Regions from separate parts of the Pseudomonas sp. Van50 genome, predicted to be linked through region 3. Evidence: riboswitches for the same ligand, from Rfam matches in the RefSeq annotation. Region 3 holds a riboswitch; each other region holds the start of a gene.

Region 1 (10,093 bases), 580 kb from region 3:
TGGCGATGTCACCGGCGCGCAGGTTGATCTCCGCCGGCGAGCCGGCGCCTTCCACCATCACCACCGCATAAGCCGCGCTCAAGCGCGCGTGGGAGGCCAGCACCGCTTGCATCGCGATGGCTTTGTAATCGTGATAAGCCACGGCGTTCATGGTGGTGACGGCACGACCATGGATGATCACCTGGGCGCCGGTGTCGCTGTTGGGCTTGAGCAGCACCGGGTTCATGTCGGTGTGCGGTTCGAGACCGGCGGCCTGGGCCTGCACCGCCTGAGCCCGACCGATTTCGCCGCCGTCAGCGGTCACGGCGCTGTTGAGGGCCATGTTCTGCGGCTTGAACGGCACCACGCCCACGCCCTGGCGCCTGACCCAGCGGCACAAGGCCGTGACCAGGGTACTTTTGCCGGCATCGGAGGTGGTGCCCTGCACCATCACTGTGGTCATGGGGTGTCCTTGGCGTAGGCTTCAAAGGCTTGTTCGAGGCGCAGGAATTCGCTGTCGTCGGCCGGCAGCCCGAAACGCAGGCTGCTGGTGTTCACGAACAGGCGCAGGAGAATGCCGCGATGGGCCATGAAATCGTGAAGCCCCTGGGCGTGTTCGGTGATCAGCCATTGGAACAATCCGCAGCCGCCCTGCGGCTTGAAGCCGTGGCGTTCGAGCAACAGCGCCAGGCGTTGGCTGGTGGCTTCGCAGCGTTGGCGCTGAGCTGCGTGGGCATCGCTATCCAGCAGGCACGCCTGGCCCAGCACCCGGGTCGGCCCGCTGACCGCCCACGGCCCGACTTGTTCGGCAAGCAACTTGAGCAAGCGGCGTTCGGCCAATACAAAGCCCAGGCGAACCCCGGCCAGGCCAAAGAACTTGCCGAACGAACGCAGGACGATCAGCCCGACCAGATGGGTGTACGCCGCCAGGCTCAGCGCCGGTGTGACGTCCATGAACGCTTCATCCACCACCAACCAGCCACCGCGCTGGGCCAGGCGGGCATGCCAATCCAGCAAACGCTCGGGCGCCAGGCTCAGGCCCGTGGGGTTGTTCGGATTGACCACCACCAGCACATCGAGGCTATCGAGGAAGAAATCCACTTCCGCTTCCAGCACTTCGCGCACGATATAGCCGCTGCGGCGCCAGGCTTCGGCGTGCTCGGCGTAACACGGCGACAAGACGCCAACCTTGCCGCTGCGACGCAGGCGCGGCAACAGCTGGATGGCCATCTGCGAACCGGCCACCGGCAGCACATCCAACGCACCGTAGTAATCGCAGGCGGCCTGCTCCAAGCCGTCATCGGTTTCCGGCAGGCGCGCCCAAGCCCGCGGGGGAATCGCCGGAACGTCGAACGGCCAAGGCGCGAGGCCGCTGGACAAGTCGAGCCAATCGGCCTCGGCAATGCCGTATTGCCGGGCCGCGTTGCGCAAGCGTCCGCCGTGCTCAAGCATAGAACTCAGCTCCCAGGCAGAGAATCAGCAACCACAACCATACCCCGCGCTGGACCAATTGCCAGCCGCGATCAATGGAATCGGCACTCGCCGGTACGCCTTCGCCCAAGGGCGGACGTTGGTGCAGTTCGCCGTGGTAAACCGCCGCCCCGCCCAACTCGACACCGAGCGCTCCGGCCCCGGCGGCCATCACCGGCCCGGCGTTGGGGCTGTCCCAGGTCGGGCCCTGGCTGCGCCAGCACTTGAACGCCAGGCGGGTCTGGCCGAGCAGCGCGTAGGTCAACGCCACCAGGCGCGCCGGAATGTAGTTGAGCACATCGTCGATCTTGGCCGCTGCCCAGCCGAAGCGCTCGAAGCGTTCGTTGCGATAGCCCCACATGGCGTCGAGGGTATTGCTCAGGCGGTACAGCACCACCCCGGGCGCGCCGGCCACGGCGAACCAGAACAACGCGGCGAACACCGCGTCGCTGCCGTTTTCCAGCACCGACTCGGTGGCGGCGCGGGCCACGGCGGTTTCGTCCAGTTCAGCCGTCTCGCGACTGACCAGATAGCCGACGCGCTGGCGTGCCTGCTCCAGATCACCGCTGCGCAGTGCCCGCGCCACCGGTTCGACATGCTCGCCGAGGCTGCGCAGGCCGAGGGCACAATACAACGCCAGGATATCCACCAACCAGCCCACCATCGGCGCCCAGGACAGGGCCGTGGCGAGCAAGGTCAACGGCACCACGGCCATCACCCAAGCCGTCACCCCGTGGCTGCGCCAGCCACGTCCGCCTGAGTTGAAACGCTGTTCGATGCGATCGGCAAAGCCGCCGAACGCCACCAACGGATGCCAGCGCCGAGGCTCGCCCAACAGCGCATCCAGCGCCACCGCAGCGGCACTGAGCAACGCCACGCTCATGGGCTCACTCCCCAACGGTTTTCATACAGCAGTTCATTGAGCGGACGCGGTTGCGCCCAACCTTCCAGGGCGAGCATCGGCGCTGGGTAAAACCCTTCGACCGGGCCCAGGCAAAGGATCGCCAGCGGCTTGGCCCCGGCGGGCAGGCCCAGCAGGTCGGCCAGGGCCTGAGGTTCGAACAATGACACCCAGCCCATCCCCAGCCCTTCGGCGCGGGAGGCCAGCCACAGGTTCTGGATGGCGCAGGACAGCGAGGCCAGGTCCATTTCCGGCAAGGTCCGACGACCGAAGATGTGCCGCTCGCGATCCTCCATCAACGCCGCCACCAGCACTTCGGCGCAATCATCGATGCCTTCGACCTTGAGCTTCATGAATTCATCGCTGCGCTCGCCCAGGGCTTCGGCGGTGCGAATGCGTTCTTGTTCCACCAGTTGGCGGATCTGCCCACGCAAGGCGCGGTCGCTGATGCGGATGAATCGCCACGGTTGCATCAGGCCGACGCTGGGGGCCTGGTGCGCGGCTTCCAGCAGACGGCGCAACAGGGCCGGCTCTACCGTGCCGCCGCTGAAATGGCGCATGTCGCGGCGCTCGGCGATGGCGCGGTAGACCGCATCGCGTTCGGCCTGGGAGAAAGCGTTGTCGGTCATGGCCGCTTCGCGAGCAAGCTCGCTCCCACAGGGTTCAGGTGATCAAATGTGGGAGCGGGCTTGCTCGCGAAGGCGGCCTCAAGATCTGGCGCAAACAGCCCGGCAATCGCCCTGGGATTGGACGGAAAATAAAAGTGCACATAGGAAGCCGTCATCCGCCCCTGCCGGAAAACCGCCTCCGCCCCTCGCCCGCCATTGGGGCTATGGCCACGGGCAATCGGTTCAACCTCGGTACTGGTCAGGGAATGATGATAGGTGTGCCCACGCAGGTTGCCTTCCGGCAAATCCACCGACTGCAATGCCAAGGCCGCCAGGCGCTTTTGCATCTGCGCATCACCGGCCAGCAAACCCAGCAGTTCGGCGCGCACGCCGTCGACATCGGTCAATGAATCGAGCAGATACAACATGCCGCCGCATTCGGCGAGTAACGGTTTATCGGCGGCGTGGTGGGCACGGATCGCGGCCAGCATCGGCTTATTTCGAGCCAGCGCAAGGTGGTGCAGCTCCGGATAACCGCCAGGCAGATAAAGACTGTCCGCCTCAGGCAGTTCGGTGTCATGGATCGGTGAAAAAAAGCTCAACTGCGCACCCATGGCCCGTAGCAGATCAAGGCTTGCGCCATAGGTGAAGGCGAACGCTTCGTCACGGGCCACGGCGATGCGCACCCCGGCGAGCCACGGCTCAACGGCGATCACCTGCGGCGCGGCGAACTCCACCGCCGGCGGCAGCGCCACTTCGCAACTACTGGCCAAGGCATCGGCCGCCGCGTCGAGGCGCAGGTCGAGATCGTTCAATTCACTGGCCTGGACCAACCCGAGATGACGGCTGGGCAATTCGATGCCGGTTTCCCGGGACAGCGCGCCGTACCAGCGCAGGCCTTCGGTCAGGCTGCCTTCGAGCAACTGCGCGTGACGCAAGGTGCCGACCCGGTTGGCCAAGACCCCGGCGAATGGCAGGTCCGGTTGATAACGGGCCAGGCCCAGGGCCAAGGCACCGAAGGTCTGGGCCATGGCCGTACCGTCGATCACCGCCAGCACCGGTACGCCAAAATGCCGCGCCAGATCGGCGCTGGACGGGGTGCCGTCGAACAGCCCCATCACCCCTTCGATCAGGATCAGGTCCGCTTCGGCGGCGGCTTCCCACAACAGCCGGCGACTTTCCTGCTCGCCGACCATCCACATGTCCAATTGATAGACCGGCGCGCCGCTGGCCCGCTCCAGGATCATCGGATCGAGGAAGTCCGGGCCACACTTGAAGACGCGCACCTTGCGTCCCTGGTTGCGATGCAACCGGGCCAGCGCCGCAGTGACGGTGGTCTTGCCTTGTCCCGAGGCCGGCGCTGCGATCAACACCGCCGGACAGTGGCGGCTTGTCAGGCAAGGGTCACTCACAGTTCGACGCCTTTCTGCGCCTTGATACCCGCCTGGAACGCGTGCTTGATCATGCCCATTTCAGTCACGGTGTCGGCCAGCTCGATCATCTCCGGCTTGGCGCCGCGACCGGTCACCACCACATGCTGCATCGGCGGACGCGCCTGCAGATCGCTGAGCACCTGATCGAGGTCGAGGTAGCCGTGCTTGAGGGCGATATTCAATTCGTCGAGCACCACCAGGCCGATGGACGGATCGCTGAGCAACTGACGGGATACGGCCCAGGCGGCTTCGGCGGCGGCGATGTCGCGCTGGCGGTCCTGGGTTTCCCAGGTGAAACCTTCACCCATGACATGAAAACGCACCTGCTCCGGGAAGCGGCGAAAAAACAGCTCTTCACCGGTGCTATTGCGTCCCTTGATGAACTGCACCACACCGCATTGCATGCCATGGCCCATGGACCGTGCCAGCATGCCGAACGCCGAGCTGCTCTTGCCCTTGCCGTTGCCGGTCAGCACCAGCAGCAAGCCGCATTCGTTCGGCGAGTTGGCGATGCGCTCGTCGATCACGGCTTTCTTGCGCTGCATGCGCGCCAGGTGGCGTTCATCGCGATCAGGGGTGTCGGTCATGGGGAGCTCTCCGTTGGGATTGGATAACGGCGGGCGGGGCACAAAAAAAGACGGCAGCAAGCCTGGCATCGCCCACCGTGATGCCGTTGGATGAATCAGGCCGGTCTCCGGGCTCATGAGCGGCGTGGCGCCGGGCTGCGCGCCTTCCCATGTCATGCGACACAGTGGCTTAGGCACAGCGTTGACTCATTTACCGTTGCGGGGGCAGCGCCGGGTTCGTATGCACTCACCGGCTTCCCTGTTTCACTCTGTCGAACACAGTCACAGAGCACCTGAAACAAGCGGCGAAGGTTAGAGGGTTGGGGGTGGAGCGTCAATTAAAGCCGCCTGTCGGGGCACTCATTGGCGCCGATCAATAAAATGACGCCAATCTTGTGTGATCCTGCGGCAAGTGATATCAAAGCGACATTACGACCCGATATCACAAGAACAAGAGGGCAAAACATGCAAGGCATGCTCATCAGCAATCCGAAACTGGAATTCCTGCGCCCGGTGCTGGAACGCTGGTTTGATTGTATCGACCGCTACAACGCGGTGCGCGGCGATAACGACACCCCCTACTGGTTCGATGAACGAGCCAATCTCAGCTTGCTGTCGGCCGCTGCCTGGATGGCCGAGATGGTCACGCTGCAGAACGCGCCGACCCGCAAGCAGAACGAAGAAGGCGAACGCAACGTCAGCGCCGACCTGTTCATCGCCAGCACCGATGAGCGGGCCTTCATCCAGGCCACCCAACGCTGGCCCAAGGTCAACAACCTGAACCTGACTCAACCGCTGTCGGAAGCCACCAGCGATGCCAAGCGCATCAGCTACGCCAGCGACCTGAAGCTGGGCTGCCTGTTCGTCTCGCCGCAAAAAGCCCAGCAAAGCGCCACGCCCGAAGAACTGCAGGACATGATCGACGACCTGCAAAAGGAAAACACTTGCGCGGTGGCCTGGTACTTCCCATACGCCTATCGCAAGTTGCGCAACGAGGCCGGCCAATACCATCCAGGCATTGCCGTGCTGTTCAAGCAGGCCCATGGCTGACTCATTACTGTGGGAGCGAGCTTGCTCGCGATAGCGACGCACCTGGCAACATCAATCTTGATTGTCCTGCCGCCATCGCGAGCAAGCTCGCTCCCACAAGGTTTTGCGCGCAGTTTGAACCATCCGTGCGTCTACGCTTCTCTATGAATAACCACATGCATTCATAGGGAAGCCAGCATGCTCAAGCCACCCCATCTTCTGATCGTCGCCCTTGCCGCCGGGCTTGTCGCTTGTGGCGAGTCTTCCACACTGCAAGTGTCCGATGGCACCGGTCCTGCGCCGAAGCTGCCGGAACCGAACAAGACCCTGGTCCCCACCGTCAACATCGCCGAAGCCATCGGCTGGCCGCAAGGCACCAAGCCGACCCCGGCCCAGGGCCTGCAAGTGGGCGCGTTCGCCGAAGGACTGGACCATCCGCGCTGGCTTTACGTGCTGCCCAATGGCGATGTGCTGGTGGCCGAAACCAACGCCCCGCCCAAGCCAGACGACAGCAAGGGCATCCGTGGCTGGGTGATGAAAAAGGTCATGGGCCGCGCCGGTGCCGGGGTGCCCAGCCCCAACCGCATCACGCTATTACGCGACGCCAATCACGATGGCATCGCCGAAACCCGTACGGTATTCCTGGAAAACCTCAATTCGCCGTTCGGCATGACCCTGGTGGGCAATGACCTGTACGTGGCCGACACCGACCGACTGATCCGCTTCCCGTACAAGGACGGTGACACGCAGATCAAGGCGCAGCCGACCAAGGTCGTCGACCTGCCGGGCGGCACCCTCAACCATCACTGGACCAAGAACGTGATCGCCAGCCGCGACGGCAGCAAGCTGTACGTCACCACCGGTTCGAACAGCAACGTCGCGGAAAATGGCATGGAGGCCGAAGAAGGTCGCGCCGCCATCTGGGAAGTGGACCGGGCCAGCGGCAATCACCGAATCTTCGCCTCAGGCCTGCGCAACCCCAACGGCCTGGCCTGGGAACCCCGCAGCGGAGCCCTGTGGACGGCCGTGAACGAACGGGATGAGATCGGTAGCGACCTGGTGCCGGACTACATCACCTCGGTCAAGGACGGCGCGTTCTATGGCTGGCCCTACAGCTACTACGGGCAACACGTCGATGTCCGGGTCGAACCACAGAACCCGGCCCTGGTGGCCAAGGCCATCGCCCCGGACTACGCTGTCGGCCCCCATACCGCCTCACTGGGCCTGACCTTCGCTGAAGGCAGCACCCTGCCTGCACCGTTTACCGAAGGGGCTTTCGTTGGTCAGCACGGTTCCTGGAACCGTAAACCCCACAGTGGCTATAAAGTGATTTTCGTACCGTTCAACGGCGGCAAACCCGTGGGGCAACCGGTGGATGTGCTGACCGGCTTCCTGAACGCCGACGAAAAAGCCCAAGGCCGGCCGGTGGGCGTGGTAATCGACAAGCAGGGTGGTTTGTTGGTGGCTGATGATGTGGGGAACAAGATCTGGCGGGTCTCGGGTCAGTAACACCACTCAAGACTTGTGAAGGCCCCCTGTGGCGAGGGAGCTTGCTCCCGCTGGGCTGCGAAGCAGCCTTTGGGCTCTGACGGTTGCTGCGCAACCGAGCGGGAGCAAGCTCCCTCGCCACAAGAGCGTCCTCAGGGATTACGCGCCAGGTGCTCCGGCTGCAACACACGCTTGGCGCCCAGGTAAGCCTTTTGCCAATAGGCCTTGGACAAGCTGTCGAGCTTGACCGTGCCGCCCGTGGCCGGTGCGTGGACGAAGCGCCCCTCGCCGACATAGATCCCGGCATGGCTGACCTGAGAGCCGCCGTTGGTAGCGAAGAAAATCAAATCGCCGGTCTGCAAGGCGTTCTTGCCGACATCCGGCGCGCGCATGCCGATCATCTCGCGCGTGGAGCGCGGCAGGGAAATACCGGCGGCGTCGCGGTACACATAACCGATCAAGCCACTGCAATCGAATCCCGAATCCGGCGTGTTGCCGCCCCAGCGGTACGGCGTCCCTACCAGGCCCAGGGCCCGGAACAGGACGTCTTCGGCGGCAGGGGAAAAGGATTGCGAGGGGGCAAAGACCACCGGGGCCCGTACCACAGGTGCTGGCGGCGGGGTTCGGCTGGCGCACGCACTGAGCAGTGCGGCGAGGAAGATGAGCGCGAGGCGGGCCGACGTCGACATATGCAGAACAATCCTGATCTGGATGCGGCTTTTCTGCCGTGGGCATGAAAACAAATCCGCCTGCGTAGTACGCAGGCGGATTGCCATCAATCAATGATCAAGGATTCTAGCGACTATGTGGCAAACTTCAAGTAAGACTTTAAGTTTGCCTTACAAACTGTGTGCTTACTTGCGAGCAGTGACCACAGTCGGTGCCATGGCGAGGGCGCGCTTGGCTTCGATGAAGGTCTTGCTCCAGTAGCTGTCGCCCAGGCTGTCGATCCGCACGCCACCGCTGCGGCGGCTGCTGGAATGGATGAACTGGTTGTCGCCCAGGTAGATACCGGCATGGCTGACGCGACCGCGACGACCGTTGGTGCTGAAGAACAGCAGGTCACCGGGCTCCAGCTGATTGCGCGCTACGAGTGGGGCGTTCACGTTGATCATTTCGCGAGTGGAACGCGGCAGGTTCATGCCAGCCTCTTCGCGGAACAGATAACCGATGAAACCGCTGCAATCGAAGCCGGCTTCAGAAGTACCGCCAAAACGGTAGCGGGTACCGATCAGCGACATGCCACGTTCCAGGATGCTGTCAGCCAGTACTGGAAGCTGGTAAGGCTTGCTGCCGGCGAAGGCTGCGAGTTCTTTGTCGGAGGCCATTTCTTCCTGGAACGCAACGGAGGAAGACTGGGCGGTAACGGAATTCCGGACCTGTGGTTGTGGCGCTTGCTGGGACACTGGAGAGTGGGCAGCGCAACCGAACAACAGGGTAACGAGTGCGAGAGGCACGAGGGGTGCGAAGCGATTTAGCATGGGCACGACCGTGGCTGAAGTAGTAAAGATGGCGAGACTATGCCTTCTATCAACCTCATTTGCAAATTCAATCGATGCAAATGTGACTTCTCGGTTTTACGTTTACATCTAAGCGCTTAAGCCCATTTTGAACGTCACGCAGCCTGCAACCCAGCAGGACCGCGGGTTTCGCCGCGTCCAGAACAGGCCATGAGCCACTACTCACAACGGTTCTACCAGCCCAAAGTTTCTTTCAAAAAAGGAATAGTCAGCTTGCGCTGGGCCTGGAGCGAGGCTTGGTCGAGGCGCTCGAGTAGCTCGAACAATGCGCTCATGCTGCGGGTGCCACGGGTGAGGATGAAATGCCCGACTTCATCGGTCAGGTGCAGGCCACGTCGGGAAGCGCGTAGCTGCAAGGCACGGAGTTTGTCTTCGTCGGACAACGGGCGCATCTGGAAAATCAGCGCCAGGGTGAGACGGGATTTGAGATCCGCCAGTTTCACCGGCAGCTCCCGAGGCGACGTCGAGGCGGCGATCAACAAGCGCCGACCGCTGTCGCGCAACCGATTGAACAGGTGAAACAGCGCTTCTTCCCAGTCAGCCTTGCCGGCCACGGCCTGGAGATCGTCCAGGCAGACCAATTCGTACTGTTCAAGGTTGTCGAGGATTTCAACGCCGCGATCCAGCAATTCAGCCAGCGGCAGATACACGGCCGGCTCGCCCAACTGCTCGAACCGCAGGCAAGCCGCCTGCAACAGGTGCGTGCGCCCTACCCCGTCCTTGCCCCACAGATAGATCAGGCTTTCGGTCCAGCCGGCGTCGGCTTCGCAGAGCCGCTCGACATAGCCGAGTGCAGCGGCATTGGCGCCTGGGTAGTAGTTGATAAAGGTAGCGTCATCACGCAGACGCACACCTAGGGGCAGCTGAATCGGTTTCATGCTGACTGAACAGTTCCCAAGGAACCGTTAGTGGCCTCTGTGTAAAGTGCGCAAAGTTTATACCCGTGGCGCGGACCGCACAATGCGCCGGACCACGAGCAAAATCAAAGGTTTGCAGCAGCAAGGGCGCGGAGCGTCAGTTTCCCTGACACCCCGCCGGTCATTCGCCCTACAGATCAGGGTCTTCAGCGCCGCTATAAATGTCCGAATCCTTGTACAGA
Region 2 (10,093 bases), 3.4 Mb from region 3:
TTGCTCGAATACCTGGGAATAGCTGCTGCTGATCCGCGGGTCGTCCAGTACATGCACGACGTTGGCCTGGCGGTAGACACCGTTGGCCGTGAAGTTGGTGCTGCCGCACAGCACGGCTTCAGGTTGCAATGAGCCGCTGGCCTCCACCTTGCTCAGCACCATGAACTTGTTATGGAAAATATTGTGGGTAATCCGCCCACGCTTGTTGGCCGCTGGCATGCTTTCGAGGCTGGCTTCGTTGCGCGCAGTGGTGTCGTCTCCCGGCTCGGCGTGATACAGCACCCGTACCTGGGCGCCGCGAGCGTGAGCGGCAGTCACCGCGTCGACGATCACCGGCAATTCGTATTCATAGATGGCGACGTCCAAGGCCCAGCGGGCATCCAGCGCCCGGTCGATGAAACCGGTCAAGCGACCCAGCAAGCCGTTTTCCAACCAGCGACGTGGTGCGTCGGGCCAGTCATCGATGGACAGGTGCTTGTTGGCATTGAGCAACGCGTCCACTTCGGGAAACTTGCGCTGGAACGCCTGGCTGGCGGCCACGGCACGGTTGAAGATGACCCGCTGGTCGACCGGCTGCCCGTCGTCGCTGGTGACGGTGACGGCCAGGGATTCGCCCAATTGCGGCAAATCGGGGCTGCCATAGGCCAGGTGCACGCGATAGTGGATCGTCACGCCGGGGTTGACGGCGTAGTCGGCCCAGCGAAATTTCTGCAGGGGCGCCTTGTCGCTGGGGGTGGCGTGGAACTGGGGAAAGGTGTGGGCCTTGTCGGGGAACGTCAGGCTGTTGAACAGGAACAGCCAGGGCTTGTCCCCCTGCTGTTTCTCGATGGCAAAACCCAGCAAGCCCTTGCGCCGGGGTTCGGCCAGGTCCATGGCGAGCAGCACGCCGTTGGTGCCGGCATAGGCCTTGACCCGAAAATCGTCCTGGGCGTTGGTGACGAGTACGCGCATGGTTCACTCCTGTGAGGGGCTGCTTGAGCATAGTGCAGTGATGCGGGTCAGGTGGGCAGGTCATGGGAACCGAGGGGATGCCATCGCGAGCAAGCTCGCTCCCACAGGGGGCCGGGTGTTCATCATTCATGTGTTCACAAAACAGTGTGGGAGCGAGCTTGCTCGCGATGGGGCCCTGACAGTCACAGAACCTTTCAATCAGCCTCATCGATATGCCGATACTCAGCCCCCAACCGCCCCGCCAACTGCCGGGCCCGGCCCAGGCGAATCGGGCCTCTTTCGATGTCGATCAACAGGCACGGGCAATCCAGGGAGGGCAGTGACAGTCCCTCCTTGACACGCCCATCGGTCATCACCAACACCCGCTGCTGCTCCGCCGGGTAACGCCTGCGCCGCGCCACCAGCCAGCGCCCGGCCTCGTTCAGCGCCGCCAGCAACGGCGTTCCGCCACCGGCGCCCAGGCCATCGAGCCAGTCGCGCAGGCCCGCCGAGGCCTTGAGCCCTTGCACCTGCCAGTTCGGCTGCGTGCCGCTGGCCGTCAACAGCGCCAGGCGGGCCCGCTGCCGATAGGCGTCGTCGAACAGTTGCGCCAACAAGCCTTTGCCGTCACTCAAGGCGCGATGACGACGGGTCGAGGCCGACGCATCGACGATGACCAGCCACAGCTCATGGGGCGCCCGATGCCGAGCGTGCCAGCGCAAGTCTGCATGCCGCTGTGGCCGGCCATTGAGCAACGTTCCCGGCCAGTTCACCGCACCGCTGGCCGCCGCTTTACTGCGGCCCTGGCGTCCCTGCGCCAACGTTCCTGCACGGGGTCTGGCATTCGCCCCCGCCGTTGAACGAGGGCGAATGCCTAGGGCTTTTTTGGCCAGTTCGGCACATCGCGCCGGGCCCCGGTTGGCAACGCCCGGGCAGGCAGGTCGCCCCATTGGCCTTGGCCTTCATTGGGTTCAGTGGTTTTTTCCGCCCCCGTCCCGGTCGGCGCCTGGGACGGGGCCGAATGCCCGCGCCGTCGATGACGCAAGGCAAACTCGGCGACCGCATCGATGTCTTCATCGCTAATGGCATCCGCCCCACGCCAGGCGGCATGGGCCCGGGCCGTCCGCAGCCAGACCAGGTCGGCGCGCAAGCCATCGACCCCGGCGGCAAAACAGCGCTCGGTGATCTGCGCCAGCGTCGCATCATCCAAGGCGATCCCAGCCAAACGGTCGCGCGCCCGCTGGCAACGTTCGCGCAACTGCCGCTGGGCTGTCTCCCACTCCGCGCAGAAGACCGCCGGATCACTGTCGAAATCCAACCGCCGCCGGATGATCTGGCCGCGTTCAGCCGGTGCGGTGTGACCGTCGAGGGCGACGTTCAGGCCGAAACGGTCGAGCAACTGCGGGCGCAGCTCGCCCTCTTCCGGGTTCATGGTGCCGATCAGCACAAAGCGCGCCGGATGCCGATGGGAAATGCCGTCGCGCTCGATCAGGTTGGTGCCACTGGCAGCCACATCGAGCAGCAGGTCCACCAGGTGATCGGGCAGCAGGTTCACTTCATCGACATACAGCACGCCACCGTCGGCCTTGGCCAGCACGCCGGGAGAAAATTGCGCGCGCCCCTCTCCCAGGGCCACATCCAGATCGAGGGTGCCCACCAGCCGCTCTTCGGTGGCACCGAGGGGCAAGGTGACGAACTGACCGCTGGCCAGCAGGTCCGCCAGGCCCCGGGCCAAGGTGGACTTGGCCATGCCCCGTGGGCCTTCGATCAGCACACCGCCGATTTTCGGGTCGATCGCGGCCAGGCACAGGGCCAGTTTCAGGTCATCGGCGCCGACCACGGCGGAGAGTGGGAAATGGGGGGTATGGGTCATGCTGAAGGCCTCATGGATGTGCGGGGTTGCCCTGTGGCGAGGGAGCTTGCTCCCGCTGGGGCGCGCAGCGGCCCCCAGAACCTGAGGTCCCAGTGCCCTTCCAGAACGACGACTGCTGCGCAGCCGAGCGGGAGCAAGCTCCCTCGCCACAAGTGCGCGTCTGTTGTGCTCATTTCAGCCATCCTCCTCGATGTCCAACAACAAATTCTCCAGCGCCTCGCGATACTCGCCCGGTTCCTGCCACATCCCCCGCTGCTGCGCTTCGAGCAGGCGCTCGGTCATGTCCCGCAGGGCGTCGGGGTTGTGCTGGCGGACGAAATCCCGGGTGTCCGGATCGAGCAGGTAGGCATCGGCCAGCAAAGCGTACTGGTGATCGTCGATCAGCTGCGTGGTGGCGTCGAAGGCGAACAGGTTGTCCACCGTCGCCGCCAGTTCGAACGCGCCTTTATAGCCGTGGCGCTTGACCCCGTCGATCCACTTCGGATTGGCCGCACGGGAACGGATGACGCGGTTGAGTTCTTCTTTCAGGGTACGGATCCTGGGCAGGTCCGGCTGACTGTGATCGCCGTGATAGCTGGCCGCGGCTTCCCCGCTGAGGGTCTCCACCGCTGCCAGCATGCCGCCCTGGAACTGGTAGTAATCATTGGAATCGAGCAGGTCGTGCTCGCGGTTGTCCTGGTTCTGCAGCACCGCTTGCACCTGGCTCAGGCGTCGGGAGAACTGCTCCCGGGCCGCGGTGCCTTCATCGCTGCCGCCATAAGCGTACCCCCCCAGTTCAGGTACACCTCGGCCAAGTCTTCGCGGCTCTGCCACAAGCGACCGTCGATCGCACCCTGCACACCCGCGCCATAGGCACCGGGCTTGGCACCGAAAATCCGCCAGCCGGCCTGGCGCGCCGCGTCTTGAGGCTCAAGGCCCGATGCCAGCAACGCTTCGCGCTCACCACGCACCTTGGCCGCCAAGGGGTTCAGGTCGTCCGGCTCATCGAGGGCGGCGACAGCCTGCACGGCGGCATCGAACAGGCGGATCAGGTTGGCGAAGGCGTCCCGGAAGAACCCGGACACCCGCAGCGTCACATCGACCCGCGGCCGGTCCAGCAGGCTCAGCGGCAGGATCTCGAAGTCATCGACTCGCTGGCTGCCGGTGGCCCACACCGGACGCACGCCCATCAACGCCATGGCCTGGGCGATGTCGTCGCCGCCGGTGCGCATGGTGGCAGTGCCCCACACCGACAGGCCGAGCTGGCGCAGGTGATCGCCGTGGTCCTGCAAGTGCCGTTCAAGGATCAGGTTCGCCGACTGGAAACCGATGCGCCACGCCGTGGTGGTGGGCAGGTTGCGCACGTCCACCGAGAAGAAATTGCGCCCGGTGGGCAACACATCCAGGCGCCCGCGACTCGGCGCACCGCTGGGGCCGGCCGGCACGAAGCGCCCGCTCAAGGCATCGAGCAGGCCATGCATTTCCGCCGGACCGCAGGCGTCCAGGCGTGGCGCCACGACGGCTCGCAGGTTTTCAATGATGCCGCCCACCACCTCCCAACCCGGCGCGTCGAGCTGCTCAACCGCGCCGTCCAACGCCTGCTCGATCAACTGCGCGGCGAACAGCTCCAGGCGCTCGCGGGTATCGCCGGCGCTGCGCCAGGGCTCGGCGCTGATCCGGCGCAATGCCTCGGGACAGTCGCCCATCCAGGGTTCGGCCAGGGCGCAATCCAGCGGATCGAAGCCCAGCCCGAACGCCTTCGCCAGCGCCCGCAGCAGGCTCGACTGCGCACCCTTGCCGTCGCCCCGGGGAATGCGCAGCAACGCCAGCAGGGTGTCGATGCGCAGTCGTCCGCTGGGCGATTCGCCAAAAATGTGCAGGCCGTCGCGGATCTGCGACTCCTTCAAGTCGCACAGGTACGTGTCCAGGCGTGGCAGCCAGATCGCGGCGTCAGCATCGCTGTCGAGGCCGGCATCCAGTTGCAGCTCGCGGTCGATGTGGGTCTCGCGCACCAGGTTGAGGATGTCCCGTTGCAGTTCCCGGGCGCGGCGCGGATCGAGCAATTGCGCCTCGTAGTATTCGTCGGCCAGCAGCTCGAGGTTACGCAGCGGTCCGTAGGTTTCGGCCCGGGTCAGCGGCGGCATCAAGTGGTCGATGATCACCGCCTGGGTGCGACGCTTGGCCTGGGCGCCCTCGCCCGGGTCGTTGACGATGAACGGGTAGATGTTCGGCAATGGCCCCAACAGCACGTCCGGCCAGCAATTTTCCGAGAGCCCGACACCTTTGCCCGGCAGCCATTCGAGGTTGCCGTGCTTGCCGACGTGGATCACCCCGTGGACGCCGTAGGTGTGGCGCAACCAGAAATAAAACGCCAGGTAACCGTGGGGCGGCACCAGGTCCGGGTCGTGGTACACCGCACTCGGATCGACCTGATAACCTCGCGCCGGCTGGATGCCGACGAAGGTCAGGCCCAGGCGCAGGCCGGCGACCATCAGGCAGCCGTCGCGGAACATCGGATCCTGCTCGGGCGAGCCCCAGCGCGCCAGCACCGCTTGGCGATTGGCCTCGGGCAGCGCGTCGAACATGGCCAGGTAGGCATCCAGGGCCAGGCTCTGGTGACACGGACGCAGGTCGAGGCTGTCCAGGTCGTTACTGACCCCGCCGAGCAATTGCTGGATCAACGCAGTGCCGCTCGCCGGCAGTTCGGCCGGCAGTGGATAGCCCTCGGCCTGCATGGCCCGCAGGATATTCAAGGCCGCCGCTGGCGTATCCAGGCCGACGCCATTGCCGATGCGTCCGTCCCGGGTCGGGTAGTTGGCGAGGATCAGCGCCACACGCTTCTGCCCATTGGGCAGGCGCGCCAGGGTGGTCCAACGTTGGGCCAGCTCGGCGACAAAATCCATGCGTTCGGGTACGGCGCGGTAGCAGACCACGTCGCTCTGGCTGCGCTCACTGCGCCAGGCCAGGTCCTTGAAACTGATGGGGCGGCTGATGATCCGCCCGTCCAGCTCCGGCAAGGCAATGTGCATCGCCAGATCCCGTGGCCCCAGGCCCTGCTCGCTGGCGCGCCAGCCCGGTTCGTTGTCCTGGGCGCAAATGGCCTGAATCACCGGGATATTGCGGCGAAACGGTCGCAAGTGCGGGGCTTCGGGGCTGGATTGAGCGAAGCCGGTGGTATTGAGGATCACCCCCGCTTCCACTTCATCCAACCAGTCCTCCACCCGCGCCAGGCAACCGGGCTCCTTGAGGCTCGCCACGGCAATCGGCAACGGATTGAGCCCCGCCGCTTGCAGGCGCTGGCAAAACACGTCGATGAACGCGGTGTTCGCCGCTTGCAAGTGGGAACGATAAAACAGCACCGCCGCCACCGGTTGCCCGGCGTTCCACTCGGCTTGCCAATCGCCGAGGCTGGCGCTGGTTTTCTTCGGGTGATAGATCGCCGTGCGCGGCAGGGTCTGCGGCTCGGCCCACGGATAATCGCGGCCGAACCACTGACTGCCGAGGTTGTGAAACAGGTCCAGGGCATTGCCCAGGCCGCCCTGGCGCAAGAACTGCCAGAGCCGGTCGCGGTCCTCGACGGCCACGTTGCTCAGGTCACTGAGCTCCGGGTCCGGTCGATCATCCCCCGGCACCAGGATCAGCTTCACCCCGCGCCCGGCCAGGTCCATCAGGCGCTCGATGCCGTAGCGCCAATAGCCAATGCCGCCGTGCAGCGACAACAGGATAACCTTGGCGTGGCGCAGCACGTCTTCGAAATACAGATCCACCGAGGCGTGGTTCTGCACCTGCATCGGGTTGGCGAGGCGAAACTCCGGATAATCGCCCGGCAATTGCTTCGCCGCTTCGGCCAGCAGCGCCAGGCTGGAGTCGCCGCTGCACAGGATCACCAGTTCGGCGGGGGTTTGCCCGAGGTCGGCAATGTTGTCATCCGACACGAAACCGCCGGGCTGGGTCCTGAGCAGGTGCATGGCTTAGGCGCTGAGGGCGGCGCGCAACTGCGCTTCGAGCAGTGCGGCATCGAGTGCCTGGCCGATCAGCACCAGACGGGTGACCCGCGCTTCCTCGGCGCCCCACTGGCGGTCGAAATGTTTGTCGAAACGCGTGCCAACGCCCTGGATCAGCAGGCGCATCGGCTTGTTCGGGATCGCCGCGAAACCCTTGACCCGCAGCACACCGTGCTGGACCACCAGTTGCGTCAGCGCGTCCAGCAACAGGCTTTCGTCGGCCTGGGGCAGCTCGATGGAGATGGAATCGAAGGCGTCGTGATCGTGGTCGTCATCGTCGCCATCGTGGTGATGGTCGTGATGGCTGTGGCGGCCGTCGATGTGTTCTTCGGAACCGGCGCCCAGGCCGATCAACACGTCCAGCGGCAGGCGACCGCTGCTGGCTTCGATGACCTTGACCGCCGGCGGCAGCTCTTCGGCGACTTCCAGGCGAACCTTGGCCAGGTCTTCAGGGCTGATCAGGTCGGCTTTGTTGAGGATCACCAGGTCAGCGCTGGCCAGTTGGTCGGCGAACAGTTCGTGCAGCGGCGATTCGTGGTCCAGGTTCGGATCGAGTTTGCGCTGGGCATCGACCTGGTCGGGGAAGGCGGCGAAGGTGCCGGCGGCAACGGCCGGGCTGTCGACCACAGTGATCACCGCATCGACCGTGCAAGCGCTGCGGATTTCCGGCCATTGAAAGGCCTGGACCAGCGGCTTGGGCAAGGCCAGGCCGGAGGTTTCGATCAGGATATGGTCGAGGTCGCCGCGCCGGGCCACCAGCTCGCGCATCACCGGGAAGAATTCTTCCTGCACCGTGCAGCACAGGCAGCCGTTGGCCAGTTCGTAGACGCGGCCGTTGGCTTCTTCTTCGGTGCAACCGATGGCGCACTGCTTGAGGATCTCGCCGTCGATACCCAGCTCGCCAAACTCGTTGACGATCACGGCGATGCGCCGGCCTTGGGCGTTGTCGAGCATGTGCCGCAGCAAAGTGGTCTTACCCGAGCCGAGAAAGCCGGTGACGATGGTGACGGGGAGTTTGGCCAGTGTTTTCATCGGATGCCCTTTGGCAAGGTGGCGGGCAAACGGGACGACAACCGCGGGCACAGGTGTGCACGGAAGATTTCGCCACCGGATCACCCCGCCCGGTTGTAGTGAGAATCTGTCTCGAGGCAGGTCTCCTGGCTGACGGCGGGCCAGTCTTTCGACTGGCAATGGCTGCGCCTTCCCGTGCGCCTTTGGTAAAAGGGCATGCACAGTGGCCTTGCAGAAACCTCACCGTTCACAGTTGCGGGGGCAGCCGCGGCTTGGACCGCGTTCCCTTCTTAGCTTCGGCACAGGCCGAAGAACCTCGAAGGCGCAAGGCTACGCAGGGTGTGGGGCGGGTCAATCTCCGCAAGTGAGTTCTGCGGTGTCTTTGCCGCCGCCATCGCGAGCAAGCTCGCTCCCACATTGGATCCCGCAGCCCCCTGTGGGAGCGAGCTTGCTCGCGATGGGCTGCGCAGCGGCCCCCTGTGCATTGACGGCCCCGCCCCACCCATGCTCTCCTGTGCGCCTAGTTACGGGTGCCCTTCACAGGGTGAAACGGGAAACCGGTGAATCGTGTGCTTTACTCCAAAGCCACGTCAGTCCGGTGCTGCCCCCGCAACGGTAAGCGAGCGAAGCGTCTGAACCACTGTGTCTGCCCTGCTACAAGGGCGCATGGGAAGGTGATGCTTGCAGGCAAGGCCCAGCCCCTGCCCCTCGCGAGCCCGGAGACCGGCCCATGACTCAAGCATCAACAAACCCGCGGTGGGCGGGCGCTGTTCGAACCTTGGCGATCTTTCGCCCGGGGTCTCATTGCGCTCGCATCCCCACGGAACAAAAACAGAGGGAAGCGCCATGTCGACCATCAGCAGCAGCACCGCCCGCACCGCCAGCAGCACCACCACCCTGAGCCAACGCCTGAGCGCCGCGATCCTGGCTTCGATCCTGGGCGCGGGGCTGGTCTATTTCGCCGGTTTCTCCCACATCGAAGCGGTGCACAACGCCGCCCACGATACCCGCCACAGCGCCGCCTTCCCCTGCCATTGAGAACTGACGACATGATCAAGCGTATCGCGCAGACCGCCGGTTTCAGCGGCTTGCTGGCCGCCCTGCTGCTGACCCTGTTGCAGAGTTTCTGGGTATCGCCGCTGATTCTCCAGGCGGAAACCTTCGAGAAGGCCCCGGCGACCGAGGTCCATGAGCACACCGACGGTGTGGCCCACACCCATGATGCCGAGGCCTGGGAGCCGGAAGATGGCTGGCAGCGCGTGCTGTCCACCACCGGCGGCAACCTGGTGGTCGCCGTGGGTTTTGCCCTGATGCTCGCGGGCCTGTACACCTTGCGCACACCGACTCGCACCTCCCAGGGTCTGCTCTGGGGCCTGGCCGGTTATGCCACTTTCGTCCTGGCACCCACCCTCGGCCTGCCCCCGGAATTGCCCGGCACCGCAGCGGCCGACCTGGCCCAGCGGCAGATGTGGTGGATCGGCACCGCGGCCTCGACGGCGGTGGGCATTGCCCTGATTGCCTTCGGCCGGCATTGGCTGCTCAAGCTGCTGGGCGTGGCGACGTTGCTGGTGCCCCACGTTATCGGTGCGCCGCAGCCCGAAGTCCACTCGATGCTGGCGCCCGAAGCGCTGGAAAGCCAGTTCAAGATCGCCTCGCAGGTGACCAACGTCGCCTTCTGGCTGGCCCTGGGCCTGATCAGCGCCTGGCTGTTTCGCCGTGACGGCCAAGCCCACCACGACGCATGAGCACCGGGTCGATCCTGGTGATCGGCTTGGGCTGCCAGCGCGGATGCCCCGCCAGCACGCTGCGGGCCTTGCTCGAACAGACGTTGCTGGCCCACGGCATCGAACTTCAACAGGTACGGGCCCTGGCCAGTATCGACCTCAAGCGTGACGAGCCCGGGCTGCTGGAGCTGGCCGGGCAACTGGCCTTGCCGCTGACCTGCTTCAGTGCCGAACAGTTGGCCGGTTACGAGCGGCGGCTCAGCCATCGTTCCGAGATCGCCTTCGCGCAAACCGGTTGCTACGGCATCGCCGAAAGCGCCGCCCTGGCCTTGGCCGATCAATTGGGCACGACGCCCGCAACCCTGCTGATTCCCCGTCAAACAGGCCCCATGAGCACGTTGGCATTGGCGGTCGTGGCGTAAATCCCGATAATCGCCGCCCAGGATCATGAGCGATCTTCATCTGGGCGACGCTCACCCACCTTTCACAGGAGCCGGTCATGACCGTGTACTTCATCGGCGCCGGCCCCGGCGACCCGGACCTCATCACGGTCAAAGGCCAGCGACTGATCC
Region 3 (10,093 bases):
GCCCACTTCACCGAAGGCAAGCCTGCACGCAGCCTGATGAAGAACATGAGCACCGACGAGAAGCTGGTGATCAAGGGCTTCCACCTGTTGACCACCAAACCGGTCATGTACATCGCCAACGTCGCTGAAGACGGTTTCGAGAACAACCCGCACCTGGATGTGGTCAAGGCCATTGCCGAGGAAGAAGGCGCCATGGTCGTTCCGGTCTGCAACAAGATCGAAGCGGAAATCGCCGAGCTGGACGACGGTGAAGAGAAAGACATGTTCCTCGAGGCCCTGGGCCTGGAAGAGCCTGGCCTGAACCGCGTGATCCGCGCCGGCTACGAGATGCTCCACCTGCAGACCTACTTCACCGCCGGTGTCGAAGAAGTGCGCGCCTGGACCGTCCGCGTGGGTGCCACCGCACCGCAAGCCGCCGGTGTGATCCACACTGACTTCGAAAAAGGCTTCATCCGCGCCGAAGTCATCGCCTACTCGGATTTCATCCAGTACAAGGGCGAAGCGGGCGCCAAGGAAGCGGGTAAATGGCGTCTGGAAGGCAAGGAATACATCGTCAAGGATGGCGACGTGATGCACTTCCGTTTTAACGTCTAACCCGCCACGCCGCTCCACGCAGTATCCAAAAAGCCCCGTTATCGCCCCGCGATGCGGGGCTTTTGCGTTGGAGCATCTCGTTGCAATTCAGAACCGTCCGATATCAATCCGTCGCCCGCCTCCGCCTGGGCTTCGTTTGCTTGAATAACTGGCCTGCCCAAATAACGTGTAACGGCCCATTCGCAGGCGTGCTCAAATGACCAGCCGCCGGTTTGCCGTCCCATCAGTTTGTGTCACAGGCAGCGGGTTATTCATCAGTGTCACATGATAAAGGAAGCATCATGGCAAACCCCTACCGCGAACTTTTCTCCGCCCCGGGCGCCATCGGGCTAGTGATTACGAGCGCCATTGCCCGTCTGCCACAGGCAATGATCGGCATTGGCATCATCACCATGCTGGTGCAGCAGACAGGACTTTATTGGCTGGCAGGCGCGGTCGCCGGCACTTACACCCTGGCGACTGCGCTTATCGGTCCGCAAGTATCGAAACTCGTCGACCGGCGGGGGCAACGCCGGGTTCTACCCCCTTTGGCGGCCTTCAGCACCAGTATGCTGCTCGCGCTGATCATTGCCGTGTATATGAGCGCTCCGGTCACATTACTGTTCATTCTCGCGGCATTGGCGGGCACGATGCCAAGCATGCCCGCCATGATAAGGGCACGCTGGATACAACTTTTCCGTGGCAAGCCACAGCTACACACAGCCTTTTCCCTGGATACCGTTATAACTGAACTGGCCTTTGTCATCGGCCCACCACTTGCCATTGGTTTGAGCATCAGTTTTTTCGCCCAAGCCGGGCCCCTTGCTGCGGTCTTGTTGTTGATAGTCGGCGTGACGGCGTTTCTCATGCAGCGGCAGACGGAACCGAAGGTGGTCGTGGGCACGGCGAGGAGTACAGGGTCGGCCTTGCTTATCCCCGGCGTTCCTACCATCGTGCTGGCACTGTTGGCGATGGGCGTCATTGGAGGATCCGTTGACGTGGCGGTTGTCGCCTTCGCCAACGCACAGGGCTGGCCGGCGTCTGCCAGCTTCATCCTGGCAACCTATGCCCTCGGCTCACTGATCGCTGGCCTGACGTTCGGCGCCTTAAGGGCTTCCATGCCGATTGATCAGCAGTTTTTTATCGGCTCGCTGGTAACGGCGGTCACTGCTGTGTTGCCCATTCTTTCACCGAACGTCTATGTCCTTTCCGGAATGCTATTTTTGGCAGGCATGTCGTTTGCGCCAACGATGGTCATCATCATGAATCTCGGTACGATGATTGTTCCGCCTTCCAGGATCACCGAAGGGTTTACGTGGATGTCGACCGGCGTCAGCATCGGCGTAGCGCTCGGCGGCGTATTGGCGGGCTTGGTCATCGACGCCTGTGGCGCCCAGACAGGGTTCGGCGTCGCGATTGTCGCGGGCCTGGCCATGGTGCTGATAGTGTTTGCAGGGCTGCGTACACTGCGCGCTTCGTCTGCAACTGGTCACGAAATCACCTTCCAGTGAGGTGCATGACTGGACTTGATGCATGCCTCGATTTCCAGAATCCATTCAGTGTGGCCGCCACTCGGTGCCTCGCTAGGGCTCGGCATGCCCTCACTCCGGCATTTATGTAACTGAACCACCGTCATCGCGAGCAAGCTCGCTCCCACACTGGATCGGGAACGATCTACAGATTTGCGGCCACTGCAAATCCCTGTGGGAGCAAAGCTTGCTCGCGATAGCAGTGGATCAGCTTGCATCTGCGTTGAATGTACCCTCGCCTTCGCGAGCAAGCTCGCACGCATTGGGTCGCTGACGATCTACAGATTTTCGGCCACTGCAAATCCCTGTGGGAGCAAAGCTTGCTCGCGATAGCAGTGGATCAGCTTGCATCTGCGTTGAATGTGCCCTCGCCTTCGAGAGCAAGCTCGCACACATTGGGTCGGTGACGATCTACAGATTTTCGGCCACTGCAAATCCCTGTGGGAGCAAAGCTTGCTCGCGATAGCGGTGGATCAGCTTGCATCAGCGTTGGATGTACCGCCGTCTTCGCGAGCAAGCTCGCTCCCACAATGGGATCGCACTAGGACCGGAAGAGCCAGGTCGGCTATAAGGCCGCCTCGCGAGCAAGCTTTGCTCCCACAGATCTGACAGGTGTACGAGCGGGAGAGCCAGGCCGGCTGTCAGGCCGCCTCGCTTTTGATCTTGATCTGGGGCGCCCCGTTAACCACGCTGGCCGAACGCAGGCATTGTGGAGTGGGCATCCCGGCATGCATGCCGGGATAGCCGTGGCATTACTCCACAATCCGACTAGAACAGATAGCCTATGTAAATCGCAGCGCCGCCACCGGCCTGCAGGCCAGCGTTTATACCGGCCATGACCACCGCCCCCTTGGCCGACTTCGCCAGCCGCTGGTTGACCAGGGTGGAAGCGATGAGCGAGGTCGCCGGGTTGGAATTCAGTGCCATCGACAACGCCAGCAACTTGGGATCAAGCCCGAACAACAGCGCCGTGGCCGAGCCGCCGATTCCCAGGCCCACCCCTACTTCGGTGTACATGCAAGGTCCGGTGATATCGTCACTGGTCAGGTCACGAGCGACCAAGGCATCGCTGACAAACACCTTGCCGGTGCTGGGAAACGCCTCCGCCGCGCCGGCCGCAGCCACACCCTTGCCCTTGATCTGGATATTGATCTTGCCGAAACGCGGCAGCCGCGCGCCGAATCCGGCACCGACTCCGACGCCGCCGTAGCGGTAGCTGATGTCCTCGCCCTCGGGCGAACGCAGGATGATCGAACCGCCGCTGCCCGCCACCATGACCACGGTCAGGCCGCCGCCGCTGGCGGTCTGATACTGCCAGCGACTTTCATTGACCGGGATCGGGATGTTGTAGCTCATACGTTAAAGTCCTTTATGTGAATGAACCGCACCGCGACCGCGCTGACGGATAGCTTTTGCCAGACCGACCAGCGTGAACACCAGACCGATAAGACCCAGGACCCCGGAAGTGCCCCACAGCGCGGCCAAGTCATCGACGATGGCGCTGTTGGCAGGCTGCTCGGGCAGGTAATGCACCCGCACCGGCTGACCCTGCTGATAGCCGAAAATGAAGCCGCCCTGGGGGTAGGAGATTTTTTCACCACTGCTCGTGGTGAAGGCGATCTCAGGATGCGAACCACCGGCATTCAAGTGGCTGACGATGCCATCGGCGGTCTGTGCGCGGTCGAGAAACTCGCGTCGCTCAAGCGTGAGATTGATGGCAATGCTCAACAAACCGATACCAATCAGGGCAAACAGCAGGCCCAGCAATATCTTCCCGATGTGTGACGGGGTGTAGTTAGCCATGGTTTGTCTCAGTGTTCGTCCATGAAGAGGGCGACCAGAATAGCAAGAAGCGGCGCTATGCCGCACCTCCGGAAAATCATTCCCGCAACCGTACGACGCCAGGAGAAGACCTCTCAGTGGCGAGTGGTGATAAACACCCTGATCGACTACCATGCCCAGCGCCGGTTCCCCCACGGGACTAATAGGGAATCCGAGATGCCACGCACGGCATCAAACGGAACTGCCCCCGCAACTGTAGGTGCTGAGCCTGCTCCTCAATGGCCACTGGGATCGCCCCGGGAAGGCTGGAGCCAGGCGATGACGCATCAGTCAGGAGACCTGCCGGCCAAGTCAATCACTAACCGGCGGGGTGTCCGGGAAGGGCATCCTTGCGTTGCGCGTCACTGGGCCGATCGGCACTTCAGTGCTTCAGCGGCAGCGTTCGATGATGTGTTTTCCAGTCCGTCCCCTGCTCCGTGTACGGTCAACTGGAGTTTGCGTCATGCTGCTGCCCCGCCTTGCCCCCCTTGTCATCGCCCTGGGTCTGCCGAGCCTCGCCCACGCGGCTCCAACTCACTATCCCCTGACCCTCGAGAACTGCGGCAGCACGCTGACTTTCGAGCAATCGCCCAGTCGCGCCGTGACCATCGGCCAGGCCGGCACTGAAATGCTCTATGCCATGGGGTTGAGCGACAAGGTGGTCGGCACTTCGCTCTGGTTCAACGATGTGCAGATGAAATACAAGGCGCAGAACGACAAGATCGAACGCCTGGCTGATAACGAGCCGAGCTTCGAGGCGGTGATCGGCAAACGCCCGCAACTGGTGGCGGTGGAACTGGAATGGATGGTCGGGCCGCAAGGGGTGGTCGGTACCCGCCAGCAGTTTCACGAACTGAAGATCCCGACCTACCTGATGCCCTCCGATTGCGAAGCCAAGGATAATCTGGTCGGTGCGGACGGCACGCGGCTGGAGGCGTTTCGCATCGACAGCATCTACAAGAGCATCAGCCAGTTGGCTGAAATCTTCGACGTACAGGAGCGTGGCCAGCAGTTGAATGCCCAACTCAAGGCGAGCCTGGCGAAGTCTATCGCCACGGTGCAGGCCAAGGACCTCAAGCAGACGAGCGCGCTGTTCTGGTTCTCCAGCGCCAGTCTGGATATCGACCCCTATGTGGCCGGGCACAAGGGCATTCCTGACTTCATGCTCAGTACCCTGGGCGTGCGCAACGTGGTCGAATCCGATGAGGAATGGCCGACCGTCGGCTGGGAAACCATCGCCAAGGCCAACCCGACCTTCCTGGTCATTGCCCGCATGGATCGCCGACGCTTTCCGGCTGATGACCATGAAAAGAAGCTGCAATTCCTGCGCAGTGACCCGGTGACCCGCAATATGGACGCGGTGAAAAACAACCGCATCATCATTCTCGATGCGATGGCCATGCAAGCGAGCATCAGAATGTTCGACGGCCTGGAAACCCTGGCGACGGCCATCAGCGGCTACGACCTGCCGAAATGATTCCGACGCTGATTCGAACGTTGCTGGCGTTGGCGGCGCTGCTCCTGGCAGTGATTGCCGGCGTGGCCATCGGTGAGACGAGTATCGAGCCGAGTGTGGTGTTCCAGGTGCTGGCCAACAAACTGTGGGCCGCAGGTTATGCCCTCGACCCGATAGACGAAGGCATCGTCTGGAACTACCGGCTGACCCGTGCGCTGGTGGCGGCGGCCTGCGGTGCGGGCCTGGCGACCTGCGGGGTGATCTTGCAATCGCTGTTGCGTAACCCGTTGGCCGATCCTTACCTGCTCGGCATCTCCGCCGGCGCCTCGACAGGCGCGGTACTGGTGGCGCTGCTGGGCATTGGGGCGGGGCTGATTTCGTTGTCGGTCGGGGCCTTCGCCGGGGCCGTTGCCGCGTTCGCCGTGGTCGTTTTGCTGGCCCGTGCCAGCCGCTCACCCGCTGGCACCGGGCAGATCATCCTGGCCGGGATTGCCGGTTCGCAGTTGTTCAATGCGCTCACCGCGTTTCTGATTACCAAGTCCGCCAGCTCCGAACAAGCTCGCGGCATCATGTTCTGGTTGCTGGGAAATCTCAGTGGGGTCCGTTGGCCGTCGGTGTGGCTGTCGGTGCCCGTGGCATTGATCGGTCTTGCGGTGTGCCTGTGGCACCGGCGGGCGCTGGACGCCTTTACCTTTGGCGCCGACTCGGCCGCCTCCCTTGGCATTCCGGTACGCCGGGTGCAATTTCTGCTGATCAGCTGCGCGGCACTGGTGACAGCGGTGATGGTGTCGATTGTGGGCTCCATCGGTTTCGTCGGGTTGGTCATTCCCCATGCCGTGCGTTTGTTGCTGGGGACCCGGCATGCGCGCCTGTTGCCAGCGAGTGCGTTGGGTGGCGCGGTGTTCCTGATCGCCGCCGATGTCTTCTCGCGAACGCTGATCAAAGGCCAAGTCATCCCGGTCGGCGTCATCACTGCACTGGTGGGTGCTCCGGTGTTCGCGTTGATCCTGATCGGTCGGAGAAATGCCCGATGAATGCCGTCACCTCTGTCATCGGCGAATCCGTGCTGAGTTGTTCCGCCCTAGGGTTCCATGTGCGGGACGCCGAGTTGTTGCACGATATCCACTTGGACATCCGTCGGGGCGAAACCCTGGGCCTCGTCGGGCCCAACGGTTCGGGAAAATCCACACTGCTCAAACTGCTGGCGGGCGTGCGCGCCCCCAGCCGGGGCGACATTCGCCTCAACAACCAGCCCCTCAAGACGCTGGCACGGCGAACCGTCGCGCAGACCCTGGCTGTGGTTGAGCAACAAGCCGACACACTGGATGCGATCAGCGTGTTCGATGCCGTTGCCTTGGGCCGAACGCCGTGGTTGTCAGCCTTGAGTCCGTGGTCAAACGAAGACGCGGCCATCGTCCAGCAGGCGCTGTGGGACGTCGATGCGGCGCACTTGAAAAACCGCACCTGGCACAGTCTGTCCGGCGGTGAACGTCAACGCGTTCACATCGCTCGGGCCCTGGCCCAACGCCCGCAGATTCTCTTGCTGGACGAACCCACCAATCACCTGGATATCCAGCATCAGCTCGCCATCCTGAAAGTCGTGCAAGCGCTACCCGTCACGACGGTCATCGCCCTGCACGACCTGAACCAGGCGTTAACCTGTGATCGCCTGGCGGTACTGGAACGGGGCCGGCTGGTGGCCCTCGGCAAACCTCTTGAGGTGCTGACCCCGCAACGCTTGCAGGATACGTTCGGCGTGCACGCCCATTACCTGATCGACCCTTTCGACGGCGCGCAGATCCTGCGCTTTCGTTCCGTTTGACTGAATCTCGGGGTTCGGAAAAAACCGAACCCTATGCAAGCGCTGAGTTTAGCCAAGCGACGGGGCGAGCCCCGAAGATAAAGCCGACACATTGGCCCGCGCCGCGTGCAGTTTTTTGTAGCTGTCGATCAGGCGCAGGTGTCTATCGAGCCCCTCCAGCTTCATGCTGGTCGGCGTCAAGCCATGGAAGCGCACGCTGCCGTCCACCGAGCCGATCGCCGCATCCATCCGCTCGTTGCCGAACATCCGGCGGAAATTGGCCTCGTAGTCTTCCAGCTCCAGGTCTTCGTCCAGCTTCATCTCCAGCACCACATTCACGGCCTGGTAAAACAACCCGCGCTCAACCGTGTTGTCGTTGTACTGCAAGAAGGTTTCCACCGCTTCCTTCGCCTCTTCGTACTGCTGCAAGGCCAGATAGATCAGCAGCTTCAACTCCAGGATCGTCAACTGGCCCCAAGCCGTGTTGTCATCAAACTCGATGCCGATCAAGGTGGTGATGTCGGTGTAGTCGTCCAGCTCGCTTTCCACCAGACGCTCGACCAGCGCTTGCAGTTCGTCTTCGTCCAGGCGATGCAGGTTCAGGATGTCGGCGCGGAAAAACAGCGCTTTGTTGGTGTTATCCCAGATCAGATCGTCCACGGGATAGATTTCCGAATAGCCCGGCACCAGGATGCGGCACGCTTTCGCGCCGATATGCTCGTAGACCGCCATGTACACTTGCTTGCCCATGCCTTCGAGGATGCCGAACAAGGTCGCGGCCTCCTCGGCATTCGAGTTTTCACCCTGGCCGGAGAAGTCCCACTCCACGAATTCGTAATCTGACTTGGCGCTGAAGAAGCGCCACGACACCACGCCGCTGGAGTCGATGAAGTGCTCGACGAAGTTATTCGGCTCGGTCACCGCATGACCTTCAAACGTCGGCTGGGGCAAGTCGTTGAGGCCTTCGAAACTGCGGCCCTGCAACAATTCGGTCAGGCTGCGTTCCAGCGCCACTTCCAGGCTCGGGTGTGCGCCGAACGAGGCAAACACACCGCCGGTACGCGGGTTCATCAACGTGACGCACATCACCGGGAATTCGCCCCCCAGGGAGGCATCCTTCACCAGGACCGGGAACCCCTGCTCTTCCAGCGCCTGAATACCGGCCATGATTCCCGGGTACTTCGCCAGCACGTTGGCCGGTACATCCGGCAGTGCGAATTCACCTTCGATGATCTCGCGTTTGACCGCGCGCTCGAAAATTTCCGACAGGCATTGCACCTGAGCTTCGGCCAGCGTGTTACCGGCGCTCATGCCGTTGCTCAGGAACAGGTTTTCAATCAGGTTGGACGGAAAATACACCACCTCGCCGTCCGACTGGCGCACGTACGGCAGCGAGCAGATGCCGCGCTCTTCATTACCCGAGTTGGTATCGATCAGGTGGGAGCCACGCAACTCGCCGTCGCGGTTGTAGATGTTCAGGCAGTACTCGTCGAGGATTTCCGCCGGCAGCGCATCTTTACGGCCAGGCTTGAACCAGCGCTCGTCCGGGTAATGCACAAACGCCGCGTTGGCGATGTCTTCGCCCCAGAACTGATCGTTGTAGAAAAAATTGCAGTTCAGTCGCTCGATAAACTCGCCCAACGCCGACGCCAGTGCGCTCTCTTTGGTCGCGCCCTTGCCATTGGTAAAACACATCGGCGAGTGTGCATCGCGAATGTGCAGCGACCACACATTGGGGACGATATTGCGCCACGAAGCGATCTCGATCTTCATGCCCAGGTCCGCCAAAATGCCCGACATATTGGCGATGGTCTGCTCCAGTGGCAGGTCCTTGCCGGCGATATAAGTGCCGGCTTGGGAAACCGAATTGGGCATCAGCAACGCCTGGGCATCGGCGTCGAGGTTTTCCACCTCTTCAATGACAAACTCAGGCCCGGCTTGCACGACCTTCTTCACCGTGCAACGGTCGATGGAGCGCAGAATGCCTTGGCGATCTTTGTCGCTGATATCCGCCGGGAGCTCGACCTGGATCTTGAAGATCTGGTTGTAGCGATTTTCCGGATCGACAATATTGTTCTGCGACAGGCGAATGTTATCGGTGGGAATATTGCGTGTCTGGCAATACAACTTCACAAAGTAAGCCGCGCACAACGCCGATGAAGCCAGAAAGTAATCGAACGGCCCGGGGGCCGAGCCGTCGCCCTTGTAGCGGATAGGTTGATCGGCCACCACCGTAAAGTCATCAAACTTGGCTTCAAGTCGAAGGTTGTCGAGAAAGTTGACCTTGATTTCCATACGGGATTACCAGCATCACGAGCAAAAAATAGGCGGCCATTATCCGCTTTTTCAATCGGAAGTCTTGTGCTTTAGCCCACCCCTTTTGACTTTGAAACGTCCCAGCACACGCTGCATCAGTGAGGCCCGCTCCGAAAGATCCTTGGCCGCCACCGCGCACTCTTGCGAGTTGGACTGGTTTTTCTGCGTCACTTCATCGATCTGCTCCAAGCCGATGCTGGCCTGCTGCAAACCCGAAGCCTGCTCGCTGGAGGCCTGGTAGATCAGCGAAACCAGGTTGGAAACCGCGCTGGTTCCGTGGACGATGTTTTTCAGCGATTCGGCGGTCCGGCCGGCGATGATCATGCCGCGCTGGGTCTTGCTCGACGAATCGGCGATCAATGCCGCCGTCTGTTGGGCGGCCTCGGCGCTGCGGGCGGCCAGGCTGCGCACTTCGTCGGCGACGACGGCAAAACCGCGCCCAAGCTCACCCGCCCGGGCGGCTTCGATGGCCGCGTTCAGCGCCAACAGATTGGTTTGAGCGGCAATGTTGTCGATGGTGGTGATGATCGCGGTGATGTCCTTGCCCGAGTTGTCGATTTCAGCCATCGCGGCAATCAGCTCGCTCATCAATTTATC

The links. A riboswitch is a leader RNA that binds a small molecule or an ion and turns the genes downstream of it on or off. The one in region 3 is predicted to bind cobalamin.
Region 1: linked by a shared signal. The riboswitch ahead of cobO (cob(I)yrinic acid a,c-diamide adenosyltransferase) and the one ahead of ACZ5M5_RS25730 (ABC transporter substrate-binding protein) in region 3 are both predicted to bind cobalamin.
Region 2: linked by a shared signal. The riboswitch ahead of ACZ5M5_RS11505 (CbtB domain-containing protein) and the one ahead of ACZ5M5_RS25730 (ABC transporter substrate-binding protein) in region 3 are both predicted to bind cobalamin.

The regions. Positions count from the first base shown of each region.
Region 1 covers NZ_AP024343.1:5,375,014-5,385,106, forward strand. The annotation lists gene ACZ5M5_RS22960 (cobyric acid synthase) at 1-442, opposite strand, end outside; gene cobD (threonine-phosphate decarboxylase CobD) at 439-1,431, opposite strand; gene cbiB (adenosylcobinamide-phosphate synthase CbiB) at 1,424-2,332, opposite strand; gene bluB (5,6-dimethylbenzimidazole synthase) at 2,329-2,979, opposite strand; gene ACZ5M5_RS22980 (cobyrinate a,c-diamide synthase) at 2,976-4,370, opposite strand; gene cobO (cob(I)yrinic acid a,c-diamide adenosyltransferase) at 4,367-4,978, opposite strand; cobalamin riboswitch at 5,060-5,269, opposite strand; gene ACZ5M5_RS22990 (hypothetical protein) at 5,423-6,007, shown strand; gene ACZ5M5_RS22995 (PQQ-dependent sugar dehydrogenase) at 6,185-7,495, shown strand; gene ACZ5M5_RS23000 (C40 family peptidase) at 7,627-8,163, opposite strand; gene ACZ5M5_RS23005 (C40 family peptidase) at 8,329-8,955, opposite strand; gene hda (DnaA regulatory inactivator Hda) at 9,168-9,872, opposite strand; gene ACZ5M5_RS23015 (AI-2E family transporter) at 10,042-10,093, opposite strand, start outside.
Region 2 covers NZ_AP024343.1:2,588,858-2,598,950, reverse strand. The annotation lists gene ACZ5M5_RS11530 (phospholipase D-like domain-containing protein) at 1-951, opposite strand, end outside; gene ACZ5M5_RS11525 (vWA domain-containing protein) at 1,146-1,751, opposite strand; gene ACZ5M5_RS11520 (ATP-binding protein) at 1,805-2,803, opposite strand; partial or broken gene cobN (cobaltochelatase subunit CobN) at 2,978-6,750, opposite strand; gene cobW (cobalamin biosynthesis protein CobW) at 6,754-7,818, opposite strand; cobalamin riboswitch at 7,917-8,131, opposite strand; cobalamin riboswitch at 8,309-8,543, shown strand; gene ACZ5M5_RS11505 (CbtB domain-containing protein) at 8,644-8,835, shown strand; gene ACZ5M5_RS11500 (CbtA family protein) at 8,847-9,542, shown strand; gene ACZ5M5_RS11495 (cobalamin biosynthesis protein) at 9,539-9,943, shown strand; gene cobM (precorrin-4 C(11)-methyltransferase) at 10,021-10,093, shown strand, end outside.
Region 3 covers NZ_AP024343.1:5,957,903-5,967,995, forward strand. The annotation lists gene ychF (redox-regulated ATPase YchF) at 1-594, shown strand, start outside; gene ACZ5M5_RS25715 (MFS transporter) at 876-2,084, shown strand; gene ACZ5M5_RS25720 (hypothetical protein) at 2,871-3,458, opposite strand; gene ACZ5M5_RS25725 (DUF3592 domain-containing protein) at 3,462-3,905, opposite strand; cobalamin riboswitch at 4,051-4,245, shown strand; gene ACZ5M5_RS25730 (ABC transporter substrate-binding protein) at 4,387-5,400, shown strand; gene ACZ5M5_RS25735 (FecCD family ABC transporter permease) at 5,397-6,413, shown strand; gene ACZ5M5_RS25740 (ABC transporter ATP-binding protein) at 6,410-7,201, shown strand; gene ACZ5M5_RS25745 (OsmC domain/YcaO domain-containing protein) at 7,250-9,475, opposite strand; gene ACZ5M5_RS25750 (methyl-accepting chemotaxis protein) at 9,527-10,093, opposite strand, start outside.